3 regions of the Streptomyces rapamycinicus NRRL 5491 genome follow, and region 3 is predicted to be linked to each of the others. Evidence: riboswitches for the same ligand, from Rfam matches in the RefSeq annotation. Region 3 holds a riboswitch; each other region holds the start of a gene.

Region 1 (7,419 bases), 9.5 Mb from region 3:
GACGGTGGCGGAGATGGCGGCCGGGGCCGGCTTCAGCGTGTACCACTTCATCCGGGCCTTCAGGGACGCCACAGGCCAGACGCCCCACCGCTATCTCACCCGGCTGCGGATCGAGGAGGCGCAGCGGCTGCTCCGGGCGGATGGGCTGTCCGTGGCGCAAGTGGCCACGCGGTGCGGATTCGGCAGCCCGGGTTCCCTGTCCACGGCGTTCCTGCGGCATACGGGCGTACGGCCGTCGGCCTACCGCAATCGCTGATCCGAGGACGGCAATCGCGCGCATTCCCGTGGCCAGGGGGCGCTTCTAGCGTTCGTGGCGTGCCAACTTCCTCTTCCCCGGGCGGAGTGACGCCCGACATCGAACCCTTTGCCATCTCCGTTCCCGACGCCGACCTCGAAGACCTGCGCCTGCGGCTGGAACGGGTCCGCCTGCCCGAATCGGAGACCGTGGCGGACGCGTCCCAAGGTGTGCCGCTGGACCATATGCGCGCGCTCCTCGCGGCGTTGCGCGAGCTGGACTGGCGGGCCCGCGAGAAGACGTGGAACGCCATTGGCCACTTCCGTACGGTCATCGACGGCCTGGAGCTGGCCTTCTGGCACGTCCGGTCGCCGGAGCCCGGGGCGATGCCCCTGCTGCTGACGCATGGCTGGCCCGGGTCGGTCCTGGAGTTCGAGCAGGTCATCGGCGCGCTCACCGATCCGGCCGCCCACGGCGGCGACCGGGCCGACGCCTTCGACGTCGTCGTCCCGTCACTGCCTGGGTTCGGCTTCAGCGGCCGTCCGGCGCGGACCGGGTGGAACCCCGCGCGGACCGCCGACGCCTGGGCGACGCTGATGAGCCGGTTGGGCTACGAGCGCTTCGGCGCGCACGGCGGCGACTGGGGCGCGTTCATCAGCACCGAGCTGGCCCGCCGCCACGCCTCGCGGGTGGCGGGCCTGCACCTGACGATGCCGGTGGCCGCACCCCTGCCGCGGGACCGGGAGACCGCCACCCCGGCGGAGGCGCGGATGATCGAACGGCGCGATCTGCACCTGGCCGACGGCTATGGGTTCGGCATCCAGATGGGCACCCGGCCCCAGACCCTCGGCTACGCCCTGCTCGACTCGCCCGCCGGTCTCGCCGCCTGGCTGGGCGAGAAGTTCGCCGCCTACGCCGACACCCGGGCCGAGGCGGGCGGGGGAGTGAGCCTTGACCGGCAGGCCGAAGGCATCGCCCTGTACTGGCTCACCGGGACGGGCGCGTCCAGCGCCCGCTGGTACTGGGAGGCGCTGCGCTGGACACCGCGCGGCGCCGAGGAGGAGAACGCCCTGCCGGTGACCGTGCCCACCGCGTGCACACTGTTCCCGGCCGAGCCATGGCCCACGGCCCAACGCTGGGCCGAGCGGCGCTATACGGATCTGCGCTCCTGGCACGAGATGGAGCTGGGCGGCCACTTCCCCGGACTGGAACGGCCCGGGACGCTGGTACGGGAGCTGCGGGACGCCTTCCGCACCCTGCGGTGACCGGGCGCCGCGCCAAGCCGCTCAGCCCGCGTGCGTCACGGTGAACCGCTCGACGGCGTCCCACAGTTCGCGCTCGCGCCGCGGGTCGTAGGACTCCTCCGACGACCGCGCCACGCGGGAGCGGTCGACGTAGGAGCCGGTCGGTGCCGGGGTCGTGCCCAGCACGGTGTCGGCGAGGTAGCGGCCCGCCGCGCCGCGGCCGGTGGCGAACGGCGTGAGGGCCATCACCGGCAGGACGCGCCGCATGGCGAACCGGGAGAGCGGACCGGCGTTGCGGGCGAGACCGGTGCCGGGGACGAAGCCGGGGTTGTACGCGATGGCGTCGATCCCGGCCGGAAGCCTCCGCGCGTACTCGTGCACGAGGTAGACGGCGGCCAGCTTGCTCGTCGAGTACGCGGTGCGCCCGCCCGCCGTGCCGGACGGCTTGGCGAAGGCCCCCGGGCGGGCCAGGACGTCGGGGGAGTTCCAGGCGGGGCCGGGCACCATGCCCATGTTGTGCTTGAAGTCCCCGAAGTGGGTGTCGCTGACGGTGATCACGATTCGGGCGGGCGCGGCGAAGCGGTCCTGGAGCACCCGGACGAAGAGGTGGTTGGCCAGTACGTTGATGGCGAAGGTGGCCTCGAACCCGTCGGGGGACTCGGTCAGCGCGTTGGTGTACTGCATGCCCGCGTTGCCCACGAAGCCGCGCAGCGGTGGCAGATCACCGCGCTCCAGCCGGTCATGGATCCCGGTGGCGGCGGAGCGGACGCTCTGGAGCGAGCCGAGGTCCGCCGGGACGTACGAGACCGGACGCCCGCCCGTGGCGAGCTCTTCGGCGAGCCGGGCGCCGGAGGACGCGCGGGCCACGACGAGGAGGTGCGCGTCGGGCGACCGGCGCACGATGTGCTCCGCGGCGACGCGCCCGATCCCGCGGCTCGCGCCCGTCATCACGATGGTGTGGTTCGCAGCAGGCATGGAAGGCTCCTTCACTGGTCGGCCGATGGCGCCCGGCCCGGGCGCGGCGGCTCCACGTTCGCCGCCCCCGCCGGCGCCGGCCAGTGCCGTCCCCGTCACTAGGACCGGCAGTACCCAGCCTCATCCGGCGCCGCGCGGCGAGAATGAACCCATGGCTTCCTCCCGCTCCGACTTCGCCGCGCTCCTGCGCGCCTGGCGCGACCGCCTCGCCCCGGCCGACGCCGGCTTCGCCCCCAAGGCGAGCCGTCGCGCCCCGGGGCTGCGCCGCGAGGAGCTCGCCGAACTGGCCGGGCTCTCCGTCGACTACATCCTGCGCCTGGAGCAGGGACGCGCGAAGCACCCGTCGGACCAGGTCGTCGGCGCCCTCGCCCGCGCCCTCCAGCTGTCCCGCGCCGAACGCGACCAGCTGTACCGGAGCGCCGGACTGCTGCCGCCGCGGGACGGGACGGTCAGCGCCCATGTGCCCCCGGGCGTCCAGCGGCTCGCGGCGCGCCTGGGCGACGTCCCGATCGGGGTGTTCACCGCGGACTGGACCCTGGTGTGGTGGAACGCCATGTGGAGCGCCCTGCACGGCGACCCCACCGTCCTGCCGGCCGCCGAACGCAACCTCGCCCGCGCCCTGTTCGGCACCGGTGCCGCCCGCGACCCGGTGCTCCGCGTCCGCCCCGAGCGCGGACCCGACACCTTCGAAACCTCGATCGTGGCCGACCTCAAGGACGCCGTCTCCCGCTACCCCGCCGACACCCGGCTCGCCCGCCTGGTGCGGGAACTACGGGCGGAGTCCGAGGTCTTCGCCCATCACTGGGCCACCCGGGCGACCGCCGCCCAGCACACCTCCGACCGCAAGACGATCCGGCATCCGGAGATCGGCGACATCCTGCTCGACTGCGATGTGCTCATCGTCGCCGGCGCGGATCTGCGCATGGTCACCTACACGGCGGCGACCGGAAGCAGCGACGCGGGCAAGCTGGACCTGCTGCGCGTCACAGGTGCGCACATCGCCGTACCCCGCCCGTAGCCGGTCCTGGTACGGCCGCTGGGGGTCGAGGTATCGGGGCCGGGGCGCGTGGCGCCCCGGCCGGTCGTCCGGGTCAGGACGCGGGCAGCTCACCGCGGACCGTACGGGCCGCGGTGACCAGGTTCTCCAGTGAGGCGCGGGTCTCCGGCCAGCCGCGGGTCTTCAGACCGCAGTCGGGGTTGACCCACAGCCGCTCGGCGGGGATGGCCCTCAGACCCGTCCGCAGCAGTTCGGCCGCCTCCTGGGCGCCGGGCACCCGCGGGGAGTGGATGTCGTACACCCCGGGCCCGGCCTCGCGCGGATAGCCGTGGGCGGCGAGCTCGCGGGCCACCTGCATATGGGAGCGGGCGGCCTCCAGGCTGATGACATCGGCGTCGAGGTCGTCGATCGCCTGGACGATGTCGCCGAACTCGGCGTAGCACATATGGGTGTGGATCTGGGTGTCGGGGCGTACGCCGCCCGTGGTGAGCCGGAAGGACTCGGTCGCCCAGGCCAGATAGGCGGGCCGGTCGGCGGTGCGCAGGGGCAGGGTCTCGCGCAGCGCGGGCTCGTCCACCTGGATGACCGAGGTCCCGGCCGCCTCCAGGTCGTTCACCTCGTCGCGCAGGGCGAGGGCGATCTGGCGTGCGGTGTCGCCGCGGGGCTGGTCGTCGCGGACGAAGGACCAGGCCAGCATCGTCACCGGGCCGGTGAGCATGCCCTTGACCGGGCGGTCGGTGAGGGACTGGGCGTACGCCGTCCAGCGCACCGTCATCGGCTCGGGGCGCGAGATGTCACCGGCCAGGATCGGCGGGCGGACGTAACGGGTGCCGTAGGACTGGACCCAGCCGTGCTGGGTGGCCAGATAGCCGGTGAGCTGCTCGGCGAAGTACTGGACCATGTCGTTGCGCTCGGCCTCGCCGTGCACCAGCACATCCAGGCCGGTCTTCTCCTGGAAGGAGACCACCTCCTGGATCTCGGCCCTGACGCGCTCCTCGTACCCGGCCGTGTCGATCCGGCCCCCGCGCAGGTCGGCGCGGGCGGTGCGGAGTTCGCCGGTCTGCGGGAAGGAGCCGATGGTGGTGGTCGGCAGCAGCGGCAGCCGGAGGTGGGCGCGCTGGGCCGCAGTGCGCTCGGCGTACGGCTGGGAGCGGTGGGCGTCGGCCTCGGTGACCACGGCGGCGCGGGCGCGGACGGCCGGGTCGCGGGTGATGGGGGAGCCCGCGCGGGAGGCGAGGTCGGCCCGGTTCGCGGCCAGTTCGGCGGTGATCGCGCCGGTGCCGCGGGCCAGGCCCCTGGCGAGGGTGACGATCTCCGCGGTCTTCTGCCGGGCGAAGGCCAGCCAGCGCAGGATCTGCGGTTCGACGTCCCGCTCGGCCGTCGCGTCGAGCGGGACGTGCAGCAGCGAGCAGGAGGCGGCCACGTCGACCCGGTCCGCCAGGCCCAGCAGGGTGCCGAGCGTGGCCAGGGACTTCTCCAGGTCGTTGACCCAGATGTTGCGGCCGTTGACGACACCGGCGACCAGCCGCTTGCGGGGCAGCCCGCCGACGGCGGCCAGCGCGTCCAGGTTCGCCGCGGCGGCCTCCGTGAAGTCCAGCGCCAGCCCCTCGACCGGGGCCTTGGCCAGCACCGGCAGCGCCTCGCCGAGACGGTCGAAGTACGAGGCGACCAGCAGCTTCGGGCGGTCGGTGAGGGCGCCCAGGTCGCGGTAGGCGCGCCCGGCCGCGTGTCGCTCGGCGGGGGTGCGGTCCTGGACCAGGGCGGGCTCGTCGAGCTGCACCCATTCGGCACCGGCCGCCCGCAGGTCGGCCATGACCTCGGCGTACACCGGAAGCAGCCGGTCCAGCAGGGTGAGCGGCTCGAAGCCGGCGGGCGCGCCGGGCGCGGGCTTGGCGAGCAGGAGGTACGTGACGGGGCCGACGAGGACCGGTCGCGCGGTCAGCCCGAGGGCGATGGCCTCCTTGAGCTCCGCGACCTGCTTGGCGGAGTCGGCCGCGAACACCGTGTCCGGACCGAGTTCGGGGACCAGATAGTGGTAGTTGGTGTCGAACCACTTGGTCATTTCCAGCGGCGCCACGTCCTGGGTGCCCCGCGCCATCGCGAAGTACCCGTCGAGCGGGTCGGCGGCGACCGCGTCCCGGTGGCGGCCGGGGATGGCGCCGACCATGACGGTGGTGTCCAGCACATGGTCGTAGTACGAGAAGTCGCCGGTGGGGACCTCGTCGATGCCCGCCCCGGCCAGTTGCCGCCAGTTGGCGCGGCGCAGTTCGGCGGCGGTGGCCCTCAGCGCGTCGCCGGTGACGCGGCCCTTCCAGTAGCCCTCGATCGCCTTCTTCAGTTCCCGGTTCGGGCCCTGGCGGGGGTAGCCGTACACGGTGGCCCGTGCCGCCGCGGCTGCGGACTTGGTGGTCACGGAGATCTCCTTCGCGAGATGAATCCCTGAGGTCCCGGCGACGGGAGGAGAGCGCGAAGGGTGACGGACCGGACGCCACGACCTCGCGCGGCAGGCGCGCGGTCGTCCACCTGGTACCTGTTCGCCGACCCGCCCTCGAGGTCACCGGGATGTCCGCGCACGGGTGGTCCGTACGCGGGCAGATGGCAGGTCTTCGGACTCACGGGCGCGTCCTCCTCAGGAGGACACCTACTGGCCGTCGCTTCCCAGGTCCTTCTCACCGGACCCAGTGCGTATGACGGCGGTCGTTCCCGCTCACCGCTGCGGGGCAGTCCCGGATTTCCACCGGGTTCCCTCTTGCGACGCCTCCCGCCTGGCGGACGGGGCGAACCAGCTGCACCGGCCAGCCTACGGCATGGGAAACCCCCGGCCGTGTCGGCCGGGGGTTCCGCTCCTCACGGGCGCGTGGAGCAGGGGGTCAGCACGCTCCGGAGTCCGACTCGCCCACCAGGTTGACCGGGACGGTGACGAAGGAGAACTGGTTGCTGGCGCATACGCCGGGGAAGGTCGTGCTGCTGGTGTTGTTGACGGTGACATCGGGAGTGTCCTCCGCGACGGCACCGGTCGCGCCGACGGCGAGGGACGCGGCGGTGAGAGCGAGCGTGGACAGGGCGGTCCGCATACGCATGGGAACTCCTTGCTGGGGATGAGCGGCCGGAAATGACCGGCTTCGCATGCATGGTGCCCCTTTGTCGGGCGGATCGCGGCCCAACGTCCCCCCAATGGGGTAACACGTCACCCGCTGTCACATCATCCGCCGCCGAGCCGCGCGTCGTCCGCCGGGGCGCAGGGCGGGATGGTCGGCGGGCGGGCCGGGTCGGGGACGCGGTTGGTGAAACCGCCGGGGACCGAGCGGCACTGCTGTTCGCGGAAGCGGACCGGTGCGGTGCCCACGCGGCGGGCGAACAGCCTGCTGAAGTAGGCGGGGTCGTCGTAGCCGACGCGGCGGGCGATGGCGGCCACCGGCAGTTCGGTGCCGACCAGGCCGCGCCGCTCTCGCGGTCGGTGTACGCGACGATGCGCGGGAACTCCGGGTCCACCCGGACCTCCAGCCGCTTCGACCGCAAGGTGCGCTCGGTGCGCTCGGTGGCGCGGGCGGACGCGGTGTCACGGGCGTGCGCGGTACCACCGCCCGCGCCGATGGCCGTTCCGATTCCGGCCAGTGTGGTGGTGACCACGACCGCTCTGCGGCCGGGCCGCCACCCCTCCGGCCGGCCCTCCTCTGTATGGGTCAACGCGCGGCTCCTCCCTCGCTGGTGGGAACAGTGCTCCACCTTGGGACGGCGGCGGGGCGGCCGCCCATGGACAAGTGCGCCGGGGTGTTGGACTAGGGGGCTTCTGATGGATCTCCGCGGCGCCGACCAGCGGTGCCTGCCCGGGATCAGCCCGCCGCGCCGTCGAGCAGCCAGTTGTAGCGCAGCCGTAGCGCCCGCTCGGTGCTGGCCGCCACAGTGCAGAGCCCGACCACGGTGTTGGCCCATCCCGAGAGGTCAATGGGCGAGGTGAGAGTCCCGGC
Region 2 (7,419 bases), 3.5 Mb from region 3:
CCAAGAGGTCTGGGTGATCACCGTCGGCGGTGTGGACTTCTCCAAGGCGCCCAGGCGGAACATCAACCGCACCCAGTTCAACCTCGAACACCGCGGCCTGGACAAGACCACCAAGACCTCCACCGGCGCCGAGACGACCTACCAGGACACCGAGACCGCGTACCTCGGCGGGACCTCCGGCAAGCTCCCCGGCGGCGACGAACCCAACCCGACGCGGTTGCGCGCGCCCAGCCCGACCCCGACGCCGAGTCCGACCGACAAGCCCACGGACAAACCCACGGACAAACCGACCGACCAGCCGACCACTCCGGCACCCGACCCGTCCACCCCGGGCGGCGGGGACGCCGGTCAGCCGCCCGCGACCAAGGACCCGGACGGAGACCTCGCCGACACCGGTTCCAACGTCCCCGTGGGCCTGATCGCGGGCATCGCCGCGGCCCTCGCGGCAGCCGGCGGAACGCTGGTGTGGTGGATGCGGCGACGCAGGACCACCGAGGACAGCTAGCCGGATAGAGAAGGCCCAGGGCCCCGGTCGCCGAGGAAGGTAACCGTCTCGGCGAGCGGGGCCCGCTCCGAGCGGGCGTACGGCACGCCGACGTCCTCGTAACCGATCGACATGCCGCAGAAGAGGACCAGCCCCGCCGGGGGCGACACGACCTCCGCGACGGTCCGGCGGTAGACCGACCACGCCATCTGGGCGCAGCTGTGCAGCCCCTCGGCGCGGAGCAGCACCATCACGGTCTGCAGATACATCCCGGCGTCGGCCCACTGGGCCGGTCCCATACGGCGGTCGAGGTAGCAGAACAGAGCGGCGGGCGCGCCGAAGCAGTCCCAGTTCGCGGCGACGGCCCCGTGGCGGGCCCGCTGATCGTCCCGTGGGATGCCGAGCGCGGCGTACCGCCGCTCGGCGGCCTCGGCGCGGCGCTCGCGGTACGGACTGCTCAGCCCGGGCGGGTACATCGGGTACTCCCGCTCGTCCCCGCCATCCTCCGCGGCCACCCGCTCGGCGGTGCGCTTCTTGAGCTCGGCCAGCGGGTCGCCGGTCACCACATACGCCCGCCACGGCTGGAGGTTCCCGCCGGAGGGTGAGCGGGCCGCGGCGGACAGCACCCGCTCCAGCACCTCCCTCGGAACTGGCGCGTCCGTGAACCCGCGCACCGCCCGTCGGCTCATGATCGCTTCGTAGACATCCATGCCGTCCTTGACGGCCGGGAACGGGCAAAGGTGACCATGTGCGTCCTCAGCAGCTCGAACGCACGTCGTCGCCGGTCACCGGGGCCTGCCGGAAGGGGCCCGGTGACCGGCGCGGTTTCGGCCGGATGTGCGTGTCAGACGTAGAGGAAGCCGCCGGGGACGTTCACGGTGCCGAAGGCCGTCACCAGGGTGACGGTCGCGTTGCCGACCGCCCCGGGCGGGGTGATACCGGCCACCGTCGTGGGGGTGGCGGTCACACCGGTGGCGGGAACCCCGTTGAACAGCACGCCCAGCACACCGCCGAGGTTGGTGCCGGTGATGGTGAACGCGGTGCCGCCGGCGGCGGGTCCGGTGGCGGGCGTGATGGCGACGGGCACCGGTGCGGGCGGCGCGACGAAGTAGGTGAAGCCGCCGGGCACGTTGGTGCTGCCGCCGGGGCCGGTGAGGGTCACGGTGACATTGCCGCCCGCGGGCGGACCCGCCGGGGTGATGCCGATCAGGCTGGTCCCGGCGGGGTTGATGGCCAGGATGGTCGAGGGGCTTCCGCCGAAGGTGACGCTGGTGACCCCGGTCAGATTGGTGCCCGTGATCACGTACACGGTGCCGCCGGTGGTCGGGCCCACGGTCGGGGTGATGGCGACGGCGGCGGGCGGGGCCGGTGCCACGTAGGTGTAAGGCAGGCCGTTGCTGGTCCCGGCGGCGGTGGTGACGGTGACCTGGACGGTCCCGGGCGCGTGCGGCGGGGCTATCACCACGATGCCGTCGTAGCCGGGGTTGCCGCCGCCTCCGGGCCAGCCACCTCCGCCACCGCCACCCCAGCCTCCTCCGCCGCCACCCCAGCCACCACCGCCGCCACCGCCGGGGTTGTCCTGGTAGACGATGGTGGCGGGCGTGCCGCCGAAGGACACGCCGGTGACCCCGCGCAGGTTCTGGCCGAACAGCCGGACGTAGTTGCCACCGGCGGCGGGGCCCGAGTCGGGCACCACGGCGAGCAGCGTCGGCGGGCCCGCCGGTGGCCAGTAGCCCGCGGTGGCGGCGTTGGTGGCGGCGGTCGCGAGAGCGGTCGAAGTCATGGTCGGTCCTCCCGGGGAAGGGTTCGGGTGATGTGCGCCGGCGGCATACCGACGGACGTGGGCACACCGCTGGACGTGGGCACACCGCCGGTCAACGCCTCGTCGTCACCGCGCGGTCGGGACAGGCCGCACCGGAGCAACGGATGAGCCACGGGCGGCCGGTCGGGGCGCGGGAGCGGTGCGCGGATGAGGGCGGAGCCACGGGGCGGAAGCCCGGCTCCTGGGTGGCCGACGAGGTATGGGGCAGCCTCGGCGGCCACGTTCCCAGTTATCCACGATCCTCGGCGTCGCTCAAGGCCTCACGGCGGCCATCACTCGTTTGGCGCATGAGGGCGCGCGTGGCGCTGAGCTTGTATGACAAGCGCTCCGCTATTCGGGCGAATGCGTGCCAAGGGGTATGGCCTGCCGTCGCCCGTCAAGCCTCTAATGAGTGATATCGGCAGTGCCGACCCAGCAGTGACATCGGCCGTGACATCGGCCGTGCCGACCCCCGTACGACCACCCGGGGAGGAAACGATCCGATGGGCCTCGCCGCGTTCCTTCTCGCCCTCGGCACCACCTGCCGGATCACCCGCTTCATCACCAAGGACACCCTGGCGGCGGGGTTCAGGACCTGGGTCGCCGACCGCTTCGGCGACGACTCCCGCGCCTCCTACCTGGTCAACTGCGGCTGGTGCACCAGCACATGGGTGGCCACCGCCATCGCCGTCTACGCCTCCTTGCTGCACACCACCGCGTGGTTCCACCTCCCGGCCACCGCCCTGACGCTCTCCTACCTGGCCGGTGTCGCCTCGCGATGGCTGGACTGACCCACCGCCCCCACAACGACCCGAGGGAAAGGAAGGGCAACCATGGCCTGCAACTGCGGCGGAACGGCGGCTCAATGGCCGCCTCAACCCGTTGTCGTCTATGAGCTGACACTGCCGGACGGTACGGTCCGGCGCTACGTCACCCACCAGGAAGCCGACGCCGCCAACAGGCGCGCGGGCTCCACCGGAGTGATCACCGCCGTCACCCAGTGACGCCGAGGACCCACACCCCGCGCACGGCGACCCGGCTGTCACCCGGCTGTCAGTGGCCTGCGGCAGACTACGGGCATGGACATCACGATCAGGCGCGCGCGGGACGAGGAGCTGGACGGAATCGGAGAGCTCACCGCACAGGTGTATCTGGGGGACGGGCTCCTGGACTTCGGGGACAGTGATCCTTATCTCGCCACCCTGCGCGACGCCCGCCGCCGGGCCGCCGAGTCCGAAGTGCTGGTCGCGGCGGACACGACGAGCGACGAGGTGCTGGGCGCCGTGGCGTTCGCCGTGCATGGCGGGGCGTACGCGGAGCTGGCCCGACCCGGCGAGGGCGAGTTCCGGATGCTGGTCGTCCGCCCCGAGTCGCGCCGACGCGGCGCCGCCGAGGCGCTCGTGCGAGCCTGTCTGGACCGGGCCCGCGCACTGGGTCTGCGGCGAATAGTGATCAGCAGCCAGCACTCGATGACCGCCGCCCACCGCCTGTACGAGCGGCTGGGCTTCACCCGTGCCCCCGAGCGCGACTGGGCGCCCCTGCCGGGGACGGACTTCACCCTATGGGCCTTCACCGTGGAGCTTTGACACCCCGCGCCGCACGCCCCAGGTCGCGGGCCACCTTCGGAACGCATTAGCACATTCATGCGAAACTCCGCAGCTCCGACACAAGATATGGGGGTGCGTGCGTCGGCCAACACAAGATGTATGCTCGTCCTCGCTGTCGCCGCAGGGGAATCCGGTGGGAATCCGGAACTGTCCCGCAACGGTGTACGTGTGCGCTCAATTCGGCGTGCCCGTGAGTCCGAGCACCTGCCGACGGCCCTGTGAACACGTCCCCCGGCCTCGAGGGTTGGGCCGATGGACGCTGCGTGGTGTGCCTGACGTACGAGGAGTGCGGCAACGGCATGTCCGTACGCGCCCATCGCACCACCCTCGCGGCCCGGCCGAGCGAGGGAGAGCACCCCAGTGACCATCGCGCCCGCCGATCCGGTTTCAGCGCAGGCGGCTTCTCAGGCAGCGGACGACGCGCCCGGGACCGCCCTGCTACGGACTCTTACCGGACTCACCGCCGACCTTCCCGCCACCGACCCCGGCAAGGTCGCGGCCGCCGCCCTGCGCGGCCGTCATCCCGGCTCGGACGAGGCGGAGTTGCGTGCGCTCGCGACCGAGGCGGCGGCCGGGCTGATCGCCGAGGAGCCGGAGTACTCGCGGCTCGCGGCGCGGCTGCTGGCGCTGACCATCACGGAGGAGGCGGCCGGGCAGGGCGCGGTCTCCTTCTCGGCCTCCGTCCGGGTGGGCCACCGCGAGGGCCTGCTCGCCGACTCCACCGCGGAGTTCGCCGCCACCCACGCCGAGCGGCTGGACGCGCTGGTGGAGCGGGCGCTGGCCGACGGCGCCGACAACCGCTTCGGCTACTTCGGGCTGCGCACCCTCTACAGCCGCTATCTGCTCCGCCACCCCATCACCCGTCAGGTGATCGAAACCCCGCAGCACTTCCTGCTGCGCGTGGCCTGCGGGCTCGCCGAGGACCACTCGGAGCGGGCGCTGGACGACGTCGCCGAGCTCTACCGGCTGACCAGCACGCTGTCGTATCTGCCCAGCTCCCCCACGCTGTTCAACTCCGGCACCCGGCATCCGCAGATGTCGTCCTGCTATCTGCTGGACTCCCCGCTGGACGAGCTGGACTCGATCTACAACCGCTACCACCAGGTGGCGCGGCTGTCGAAGCACGCGGGCGGCATCGGCCTGTCCTACTCCCGCATCCGGGCGCGCGGTTCTCTTATCCGGGGCACCAACGGGCACTCCAACGGCATCGTGCCGTTCCTGCGCACGCTCGACGCCTCGGTGGCAGCCGTCAACCAGGGTGGCCGGCGCAAGGGCGCGGCCTGTGTCTACCTGGAGACCTGGCACGCGGACCTCGAGGAGTTCCTGGAGCTGCGGGACAACACCGGCGAGGACGCCCGCCGCACCCACAACCTCAACATCGCCCACTGGATCCCTGACGAGTTCATGCGCCGGGTCGAGGCGGACGCCGACTGGTCGCTGTTCTCCCCGGCCGACGCGCCCGATCTGGTGGACCTGTGGGGCGAGGAGTTCGACGCCGCGTACCGCCGGGCCGAGGCCGAGGGGAAGGCCGTCAAGCAGGTCCCGGCGCGCCAGCTGTACGCCCGGATGATGCGCACCCTCGCGCAGACCGGCAACGGCTGGATGACGTTCAAGGACGCCGCCAACCGCACCGCCAACCAGACCGCCCAGCCCGGCAGGGTCGTCCACTCCTCCAACCTCTGCACCGAGATCCTGGAGGTCACCGACGACGGCGAGACCGCCGTGTGCAACCTCGGATCGGTCAACCTCGCCGCGCACCTGGGCGAGGACGGGCAGCTGGACTGGGAGCGCCTGGACGCCACCGTCCACACCGCCGTGACCTTCCTCGACCGCGTGGTGGACATCAACTTCTACCCCACCGAGGAGGCCGGGGCCTCCAACTCCCGCTGGCGCCCGGTGGGTCTGGGCCTCATGGGGCTCCAGGACGTCTTCTTCCGGCTGCGGCTGCCGTTCGACTCGCCCGAGGCCACGGCGCTCTCCACGCGGATCTCCGAGCGCATCATGCTCGCCGCGTACGAGGCGTCCTGCGAGCTCGCCGAGCGCCACGGCCCGCATCCGGCCTGGGCCGAGACCCGCACCGCGCGCGGTGTGCTGCACCCGGACCACTACACCGACGCGGTGGCCACCTGGCCGGAGCGCTGGGAGGCGCTGCGCACCCGGATGGCGAAGTCCGGGATGCGGAACTCGCTGCTGCTGGCGATCGCGCCGACCGCGACCATCGCCTCCATCGCGGGCGTCTACGAGTGCATCGAGCCGCAGGTCTCCAACCTCTTCAAGCGCGAAACGCTCAGCGGGGAGTTCCTCCAGGTCAACTCGTACCTGGTGGACGACCTCAAGAAGCTGGGCGTCTGGGATGCCCAGACCCGTGCGGCGCTGCGCGAGTCCAACGGCTCGGTCCAGGACTTCTCCTGGGTGCCCGCGGACGTACGGGAGCTGTACCGCACCGCGTGGGAGGTCCCGCAGCGCGCCCTGATCGACATGGCGGCGGCCCGCACCCCGTACCTCGACCAGAGCCAGTCGTTGAACCTCTTCATGGCCTCGCCGACCATCGGCAAGCTCAGCTCGATGTACGCGTACGCCTGGAAGCGCGGCATCAAGACCACGTACTACCTGCGCTCGCGTCCGGCCACCCGGATCGCCCAGAGCGCCCGGGGCGGCGCCGCGGCGGCCGCCACCCCCGCTCCCACCGTCCCCGTCCCCGTCCCCGTGCAGCAGGCCCCGGCCGAGGCCGACGCGATCGCCTGCTCCCTGGAAAACCCCGAGTCCTGCGAGGCCTGCCAGTAATGCCCACCGCATCCGAGATGACCACCGTGAACACCGCGCCGGGCCACACCAAGAACCTGCTGGACCCCGGGTTCGAGCTGACCCTGCGGCCGATGCGGTACCCGCAGTTCTACGACCGCTACCGCGACGCGATCAAGAACACCTGGACCGTGGAGGAGGTCGACCTCCACTCCGACGTCGCCGACCTCGCCAAGCTCTCCCCCGGTGAGCAGCACCTCATCGGCCGCCTGGTCGCCTTCTTCGCCACCGGCGACTCGATCGTGTCCAACAACCTGGTGCTGACGCTCTACAAGCACATCAACTCCCCCGAGGCGCGGCTGTATCTGTCGCGGCAGCTCTTCGAGGAGGCGGTGCACGTCCAGTTCTATCTGACGCTGCTGGACACCTACCTCCCCGACCCGGACGACCGCGCCGCGGCCTTCGCCGCCGTCGAGAACATCCCCTCCATCCGCGAGAAGGCGGAGTTCTGCTTCCGCTGGATGGACTCGGTGGAGAAGATCGAGCGGCTGGAGACCAAGGAGGACCGCCGCCGCTTCCTGCTCAACCTGATCTGCTTCGCGGCCTGCATCGAGGGGCTGTTCTTCTACGGCGCCTTCGCGTACGTGTACTGGCTCCGCTCGCGCGGACTGCTGCACGGCCTGGCGACGGGCACCAACTGGGTCTTCCGCGACGAGTCGATGCACATGGAGTTCGCCTTCTCGGTCGTGGACACCGTCCGCGAGGAGGAGCCGGACCTCTTCGAC
Region 3 (7,419 bases):
CGGATGTGGGCACGGGCCGGCCGGTGGGCGAAGATCACGACGGCCGGTCTGGAACGCCTTGTGAGCCCGGACCCCGCCGCAGCCATCGCCCTCTTCGACGAGGTCCAGCCATCCTGACGCCGGGTCAGGTCGCGGTCGCGGACGCCGCCGCGCGGCCCGCGGTGCGGCCCGAGAAGAGGCAGCCGCCGAGGAAGGTGCCCTCCAGGGAGCGGTAGCCGTGCACTCCTCCCCCGCCGAAGCCCGCCACCTCACCGGCCGCGTACAGGCCGCTGACCGGGTGGCCGGAGGCGTCCAGGACGCGGCCGGAGAGGTCGGTCTGGAGGCCGCCGAGGGTCTTGCGGGTGAGGATGTTGAGGCGCACGGCGATCAGCGGTCCGGCGCCCGAGTCCAGGATCCGGTGCGCGGAGGCGGTGCGGCTGAGGGTGTCCCCGGGGTAGGCGAGCGCGTTGCGGATGCCCATGACCTGGACGTCCTTGGTGTACGGGTTCGCGATCTCGCGGTCGCGGGCCTCGATCTGCCGTTGGAGGTCCGCCAGGTCGATCAGGTTGTCGCCGGTCAGCTTGTTCATGCCCGCGACCAGTTGGGGCAGGGAAGTGGCGACGACGAAGTCCTCGCCCTTGTCCCGGAACCGCTGGATCGGCTCGGGGGTCTGCCAGATGCGGGAGAGGAGTTGCAGGATGTCCTTGTTGGTCAGGTCCGGGTTCTGCTCCGAGCCCGAGAGCGCGAACTCCTTGGCCATGATCTTCTGGGTGGTGACGAACCACGAGTAGTCATAGCCGGTGGCGGTGATCGATGCGAGGGTGTGCAGGGTGTCGTAGCCCGGGATGTCGGGGCTGGAGAACCGTCTGCCCTTCGCGTCGAACCACATCGACGACGGACCGGGCAGAATGCGGATGCCATGGCCCGGCCAGATCGGGTCGTAGTTCCTGAGGCCCTCGGTGTAGTGCCACATCCGGTCGGGGTTGACGATCCGTCCGCCCGCCTTCTCGGTGATCGCCAGCATGCGGCCGTCCACATACGCCGGGACGCCGGTGACCATGAACTTCGGCGGTGAGCCGAGCCGGTCGGGCCAGTTCCGGCGTACGAGGTCGTGGTTGGCGCCGATACCGCCGGAGGTGACGATCACCACCGGGGCGTTGAGCTCGAAGTCGCCCACGACGGTGCGCGAGGTCTGCTTGCCGCGGGCGGCGTCGCTCGGCTCCAGGATCGAGCCGCTCACCCCGGTGACGGTGCCACCGGTGACGATCAGCTCGTCCACCCGGTGCCGGAACTTGAAGGTCACCCGGCCGTCCTTCGCGGCGGCCCGTACCTTCTTCTCAAATGGCTCGACCACGGCCGGACCGGTGCCCCAGGTGACATGGAAACGCGGCACCGAGTTGCCGTGGCCGTCCGCGAGGCCGCCGCCGCGCTCGGCCCAGCCGACGATCGGGAACCACTGCACACCGAGCCCGTGCAGCCAGGACCGCTTCTCCCCGGAGGCGAAGTCCACATACGCCTCCGCCCACTTGTGGGCCCAGTGGTCCTGGCCGCCGGGGTCGGTGACACCGCGGTCGAAGCCGGCCGTGCCGAGCCAGTCCTGCCAGGCCAGTTCGGGGGAGTCCTTGATCCCCATCAGCCGCTGTTCCTCGGAGTCGACGAAGAACAGGCCGCCGAAGGACCAGAACGCCTGGCCGCCGAGGTTGCTCTCGGGCTCCTGGTCGAGGAGGAGCACCTTGCGCCCCGCGGCGGCCAGTTCCGCCGTGGCCACCAGCCCGGCGAGCCCGTGGCCGACCACGATGGCGTCCGCGTCCGAGGACGCCCCGGAGGCGGCGAAGGCCGGAACCGCCGCCTGGGCGAGCGCGGCACCGGCGAGCACACCGCCCGCCGCCGTCAGGGCGCGGCGGCGGCTGATCCCGCTGATCCCGGCGGGCGACGCGGAATTCTCTGTGGAGTTCTCCATGAGCTGCCTTCCGGGAGGGGTTCGGAGGGTGCGGGAGATACGGAGGGGGCCGCCGCGACGGAATCGTGTTACCGGCCGACAACGTGTTACCGACGGTAGCCCACGGGGTGCGAGGCCGCCAGAGTTCTGCTCACAGGAGCAACTCCCCTACGTGGCAGGGGACTTCGGGCGTTCAGCGACCGCCCGGTGACGGCTCGGCCGAGGCACTCCCCCGCGGCGAGAAGGCGTACAGATCGAGGATGTCGGGCAGCGGCACCACCCCGGGGCCGCCCGCCCGGACCCAGGCCACGATGTCCTCCGTCGCGTCCGGGTCGTTGACCAGGCCGAGCCAGACCGGCCGGCCCCCGGCGGCCCGTCCGGCGGCCGACGGCTGCACCACGATCACATTGGCCTGGTCGCAGACGTCCAGACACTCGGAGACGCGTACGGGCGCCTCCGCACCGAGCCGCGCGAGCTGCGCGGCGTGGTCGACGCCGGTCACCTTGGGACTGCCGCAACAGCAGTCCCGGCACACGGTCACCCGGCACGGCAGCGGATCGGCCGGCCCTACGGGCACGCCGCACCACCCCTCCTCCGGGGAAGTCCGCCCCGGTGTCGATCGAGGAGGCGACCGCGTGAGTCTCCTGGCTCTCGGGTCGATGCTCGTCCCGGCCTTCCCACCCGCGCATGCGGGCAGTGGCCTGTCCGGGATCCGCTCGCCGATCACAGTGGCGGTACCGCGCCGGATTCTCACCGGCTTCCTCGTTCCGCCGTCGCCCTTGTCGCCCGGCATCATCGCATCCCGGGCGCCCCGCTCACTCCCTCGGGGCTCCGCAGCGCGCACAGCGAGCGAAGTGGGCGGTGTCCTGGATCGCGCCGCAGTCGGCGCAGACCCGCTCCAGCCAGCAGGCGGGGTCCCCGCCCTCGGGCTCGGCGGGCGCCGGGTCCGCCGCCTCCCGGTCCGCGGTCTCCGGGTCCACCGCCTCCCGGTCCGCCGTCCCCGGGTCCGGGTCGCCGGGCCGAGCCGTGCCGCTCATCGTGTGCGCCTCCTCATCCGGACCGTGCGCGGGTCCGTCAGCCGACCCTCTACCCCTGGTGGCGTCTCCGGAAGCAGCCAAGCTATAGATCCGATCTCTCACGCGCCCACGACCCTTGACGGGGCGTAATATCGCCCGCCCCCTCCCCAGTTATCGGATGACTCGGTAACGTATCCGCCTCGGGAGGCAACGATGCCGAGATCTTACCGACGCTCCGCAGTGGCATTTCTGCTCTGCGGCGTCCTGGCCATGACGCTCTTCGTCACCGGGCCCGCACAGGCGAAGGACTCCGCCTGGACCGTGCGCGGCCCCTCGCCCCACTCCGGTCCCCTCGCCCAACTGCGGCTCGACGGCGCCTCGGGAGCGCTGGCGCTCCAGGTGTCCCGGGGCGGACGTACGGTGATCGAGCCCTCGCCCGTGGGCATCGTCACCGAGCGGGCGGATCTGTCGCACGGGCTGCGCTATCTGGGACGCCACGACCGCACCGTCGTGGAGCGCTACCGGTCGACGGTCGGCAAGCAGCGCTCGCGCACGGCACGGATGACCGAGACCCGCTTCCGGTTCCGCGGCGGCGGGAACGCCCGGCTGGACCTCGTGGTGCGGGTCTCGGACGACGGGGTCGCCTATCGCTACGACCTGCCCTCCGGCAGCGGCGATGTCCTCGGCGAGACCTCGGCCTTCACCCTGCCCCCGGACGCGGCCGCGTGGCTGGGCGACTACCGCAAGGACAACGAGAACCTGTTCAAGGAGTACACCGCGGCGACCGCGCCCACCGGTGAGTACATGGCGCAGGCGCTCTTCGAGACGGGCGGCGGCTACGCGCTGATCGCGGAGTCGGATCTCACCGGCCGCTACTCCGCCGCCCGGCTGACCCACCAGCAGGGCATGCCCACGTACCGCATCGGCCTGTGGGACGAGCGGGTCGAGTCCGACGGGCCGCTCAGCACACCCTGGCGCGCCCTCATCGTGGGCGATCTGCCGACCGTCACCCAGTCCACCTTCACCGACGATCTGGCACCGGCGTCACGGGTCGCCGACACCTCGTGGATCCGGCCCGGACCCGCCCTGTGGACCTGGCTCGCGGGCGGCAAACCGGCCGGGCAGAGCCTGTCGATGCAGAAGGGGTACGTGGACTACGCGGCCCAGCGCGGCTGGCCGTATGTCGTGGTGGACGCGGGCTGGTACTTCGACCCCGACCAGTGGGACGTCACCGATCCCGACTGGCAGCGGAACAGCTGGATCCCGCAGCTCGTGGACTACGCCCGCGAGCGGCAGGTGGGCATCCAGGTCTGGATCCACCACCGTGACCTCGACACCGCCGAGGAACGCGAGCAGTGGCTGCCCACGCTGGAGCGGTGGGGGGTGAAGGGCGTCAAGATCGACTTCATGGACTCCGAGTCCCAGGAGACACTGCGCTGGTACGACGAGATCCTCAAGGACACCGCGGCCCACCATCTGCTCGTCAACTTCCACGGCTCGACGATCCCCAAGGGCATTCAGCGCACCTGGCCGCAGGTGATGTCGATGGAGGGCGTGAACGGCGAGGAGAAGCGGACCAACACCCCGCAGCACCTGGCCACGCTGCCGTTCACCCGCAATGTCATCGGCTCCATGGACTTCACCCCCGGGGCCTTCCACCGGCCCGAGCGCCCCAACGCGGTGTCGGACGCGGGCGAAGTCGGGCTGTCGGTGCTCTACGAGTCCGGTATCCAGAACCTGGCGGGCACCCCGGAGTCCTATGACGCCCGTCCGCTCGCCCGCCGGTTCCTGGAGCAGATCCCGGCCACCTGGGACCGCACCCGGCTGCTGGCGGGGCGGCCGGGTGAGAGCGCCGTGCTCGCCCGGGCCAGCGGCTCGCGGTGGTTCATCGGCGGTACGTTCACCGGTCCCGCGCACACCGCCGAGGTGCCGCTGCGGCTGGAGCCGGGCCGCTGGCTGGTCGATCTGATCCTGGACGGCCCGGACGGCCTGGTGCGCAAGCCCACGGTGGTGCGCGGCGGGCAGACCCTGTCCGTGCCGGTCGCGGCGGACGGCGGGTTCGCCGCCATCGCCTGCCGCTGGCGGCCCGGCCTGTCGACCTGCGACCGCCCCTGACCGCCCCCTACGACCCGGGCTGACCACCCGTCACGCGGACACCCCGTCCAGGACGCCCGTCCAGATGCCGAGCGCCGGAAGGCAGACGCCGGCCGCGAAGACCCATGCGGCGGCGACGGCACGGGCGTAGGGGGCGGGGTGGCCGCCGGTCCACCCTCGGGAGAGGGCCCTCAGCCGGTCGGCCTTCTGCCGTGTCGGGCTCTTCTGCTGCTGAGCGGTGAGGAAGGCGGACAGCCGGTCCGCCGACTCCGCGTCCGTGACCGCCTCGGCGTCCGCCCGCGTCTCCATCAGCGTGACCAGGACGCGGCGGGCGCGGCTGTTGGCGTAGAGGCCGCCGGTCAGGGTGAGGACGAAGGGCCATCGACACGAGGGTCTGCGCCGGGCGCTCGATGGGGGTGATGGCGAGGGCCGTCACCCCGTCGAAGCACACGGCGGCCTTCCCCGCCGCCGGCCCATGGCGCAGATAGCGCCGTCTCATCGGATCGCCGTGGCGCAGATGCGAGATCTCGTGCCGGAGCAGGACCGGACCGGCCGGGCTCTTCAGACCGCCGTCAACTCCCGTGCCCCGTACGGTGCGGGGGCCTGCGCGTGCGGGTCCAGTCCACCAACTGCCGGGCCGTCCAGGTGGTGATGACGCGCTCCGCCGGCACCCCGCATTCCACAGCCCGTGCGCATCCGCCCGGCTGCCAGTCGAGCTGGCCCGGCGCGTGGGCGTCGGTGTCGATGGAGAAGAACGTCCCCGCCCGCACGGCCTCCCGCAGCAGTCTGCGCGGCGGATCCAGCCGCTCCGGACGGCAGTTGATCTCCACGGCGGTGCCCGCCTCCGCGCAGGCGCCGAAGACCTCCTCATGGTCGAAGGCCGACTCGGGGCGCTTGCCGCCGAGCAGCCGTCCGGTGCAGTGGCCCAGCACATCGACCAGCGGATCACTGACGGCGGCGACCATCCGGCGGGTCATGGGACGGGCGTCCATCCGCAGTTTGGAGTGGACCGAGGCCACCACCACGTCCAGCTGGTCCAGCAGCTCCGGCTCCTGGTCCAGGGAGCCGTCCGGGAGGATGTCGACCTCGATCCCGGTGAGCAGCTGGAACGGGGCGAGCTTCGCGCGCAGCTCCGCCACCACGTCCAGCTGGGCGCGCAGCCGGTCCGCCGAGAGTCCGCGGGCCACCGTCAGCCGTGGGGAATGGTCGGTGAGCACCGCCCACTTGTGCCCCAGCCGCGCCGCCGTACGGGCCATCAGCTCGATCGGGGAACCGCCGTCGGACCAGTCCGAGTGCATATGGCAGTCCCCGCGCAGCGCGGCGCACAGCTTCGCCGCGTCCTCGTCGGGCTCGCGCCCGGCCTCGGCGGCCTCGGTCTCCAGCTTCGCCAGATACCCGGGCACCTGGTCCTTCAGCGCCTCCTGGACCACCTGCGAGGTCTTGGGGCCGAGGCCCTTGAGCGACCGGAGGGTGCCGTTCGCGGCACGCCGCTCCACCTCCTGGGGGTCCAGGTCGGCGAGCACCGACTGGGCCGTGCGGAAGGCACGCACCCGGTAGGTCGGCGCCTGCGCGCGCTCCAGGAGAAACGCGATCCGGTCCAGGGCCTCCAGGGGGTCCATCGGGCGCTCCTCGCTGTGGGTGGCGTGGCCTGCGGGGGTGTCGTGGTGGCGTGCGGAGGGTCGTGGCGTACTGCGTCCGCGCCTCAGGCGCGGCGGTTCGGGCGGCGGCCGGGGGGCTGATGGGGTTCGGGACGTGCGGTCAGCTCGTCGATGTCGCAGGTCCGGGGGGTCTTCTCGGAGACGGTGATGGGCCGCCCGTAGTGCCGGATCTCCAGGGGCGCGCCCTCGGCCAGGGAGTAGGTGACAGAGCGGTTGGTGATCTCCACGCGCAGCTTCCGGCCCAGCACCTGCATGGTGAAGGCGAGCCGGGCCAGCTTCTCGGGCAGCTTGGGCGAGAACTCCAGCCTGCCGTCGCGGTGCCGCATCCCGCCGAACCCGGCGACCAGGGCGATCCAGGTGCCGGCGAGCGAGGCGATGTGCAGACCGTCGCGGGTGTTGTGCTCCAGGTCCTTCAGGTCCATCAGGGCCGCCTCGCCCAGGTAGTCGTAGGCGAGCCGCAGATGGCCCACCTCGGCGGCCATGACGGCCTGGGCACACGCGGAAAGCGAGGAGTCCCGGACCGTGAGCCGCTCGTAGTAGTCGAAGTTGCGTGCTTTCTCCTCCTCGGTGAAGCACTCGCCGCGCAGATACATCGCCAGCACCAGGTCGGCCTGTTTGATCACCTGCTTGCGGTACATGTCGAAGTACGGGAAGTGGAGCATCAGCGGGTACTGGTCGGGCCGGGTGCCCTGGAAGTCCCACTCCTGGTGGCCGGTGAAGTCCGCGGACTGCT

Evidence for each region. Region 3 has a riboswitch for cobalamin ahead of LIV37_RS03980 ((2Fe-2S) ferredoxin domain-containing protein). Riboswitches for the same ligand answer to the same signal wherever they lie in the genome.
Region 1: another riboswitch for cobalamin. It lies ahead of metE (5-methyltetrahydropteroyltriglutamate--homocysteine S-methyltransferase); the one in region 3 lies ahead of LIV37_RS03980 ((2Fe-2S) ferredoxin domain-containing protein).
Region 2: another riboswitch for cobalamin. It lies ahead of LIV37_RS18000 (ribonucleoside-diphosphate reductase subunit alpha); the one in region 3 lies ahead of LIV37_RS03980 ((2Fe-2S) ferredoxin domain-containing protein).

What each region holds. Positions count from the first base shown of each region.
Region 1 covers NZ_CP085193.1:10,371,878-10,379,296, forward strand. The annotation lists gene LIV37_RS43045 (helix-turn-helix domain-containing protein) at 1-256, shown strand, start outside; gene LIV37_RS43050 (epoxide hydrolase family protein) at 316-1,500, shown strand; gene LIV37_RS43055 (SDR family NAD(P)-dependent oxidoreductase) at 1,522-2,454, opposite strand; gene LIV37_RS43060 (helix-turn-helix transcriptional regulator) at 2,606-3,472, shown strand; gene metE (5-methyltetrahydropteroyltriglutamate--homocysteine S-methyltransferase) at 3,546-5,864, opposite strand; cobalamin riboswitch at 6,032-6,253, opposite strand; gene LIV37_RS43070 (hypothetical protein) at 6,322-6,531, opposite strand; partial or broken gene LIV37_RS43075 (helix-turn-helix domain-containing protein) at 6,654-6,881, opposite strand; gene LIV37_RS43080 (hypothetical protein) at 7,285-7,419, opposite strand, start outside.
Region 2 covers NZ_CP085193.1:4,406,292-4,413,710, forward strand. The annotation lists gene LIV37_RS17965 (nitroreductase) at 502-1,194, opposite strand; gene LIV37_RS17980 (IPT/TIG domain-containing protein) at 1,329-2,267, opposite strand; gene LIV37_RS17985 (hypothetical protein) at 2,789-3,076, shown strand; gene LIV37_RS17990 (DUF7196 family protein) at 3,119-3,289, shown strand; gene LIV37_RS17995 (GNAT family N-acetyltransferase) at 3,365-3,871, shown strand; cobalamin riboswitch at 3,992-4,118, shown strand; gene LIV37_RS18000 (ribonucleoside-diphosphate reductase subunit alpha) at 4,253-6,676, shown strand; gene LIV37_RS18005 (ribonucleotide-diphosphate reductase subunit beta) at 6,694-7,419, shown strand, end outside.
Region 3 covers NZ_CP085193.1:880,776-888,194, forward strand. The annotation lists gene LIV37_RS03970 (FAD-dependent oxidoreductase) at 1-117, shown strand, start outside; gene LIV37_RS03975 (FAD-binding dehydrogenase) at 125-1,939, opposite strand; gene LIV37_RS03980 ((2Fe-2S) ferredoxin domain-containing protein) at 2,112-2,495, opposite strand; cobalamin riboswitch at 2,541-2,718, opposite strand; gene LIV37_RS03985 (hypothetical protein) at 2,734-2,955, opposite strand; gene LIV37_RS03990 (glycoside hydrolase family 97 protein) at 3,148-5,049, shown strand; gene LIV37_RS03995 (hypothetical protein) at 5,080-5,337, opposite strand; gene LIV37_RS04000 (PHP domain-containing protein) at 5,601-6,647, opposite strand; gene LIV37_RS04005 (glycoside hydrolase family 65 protein) at 6,731-7,419, opposite strand, start outside.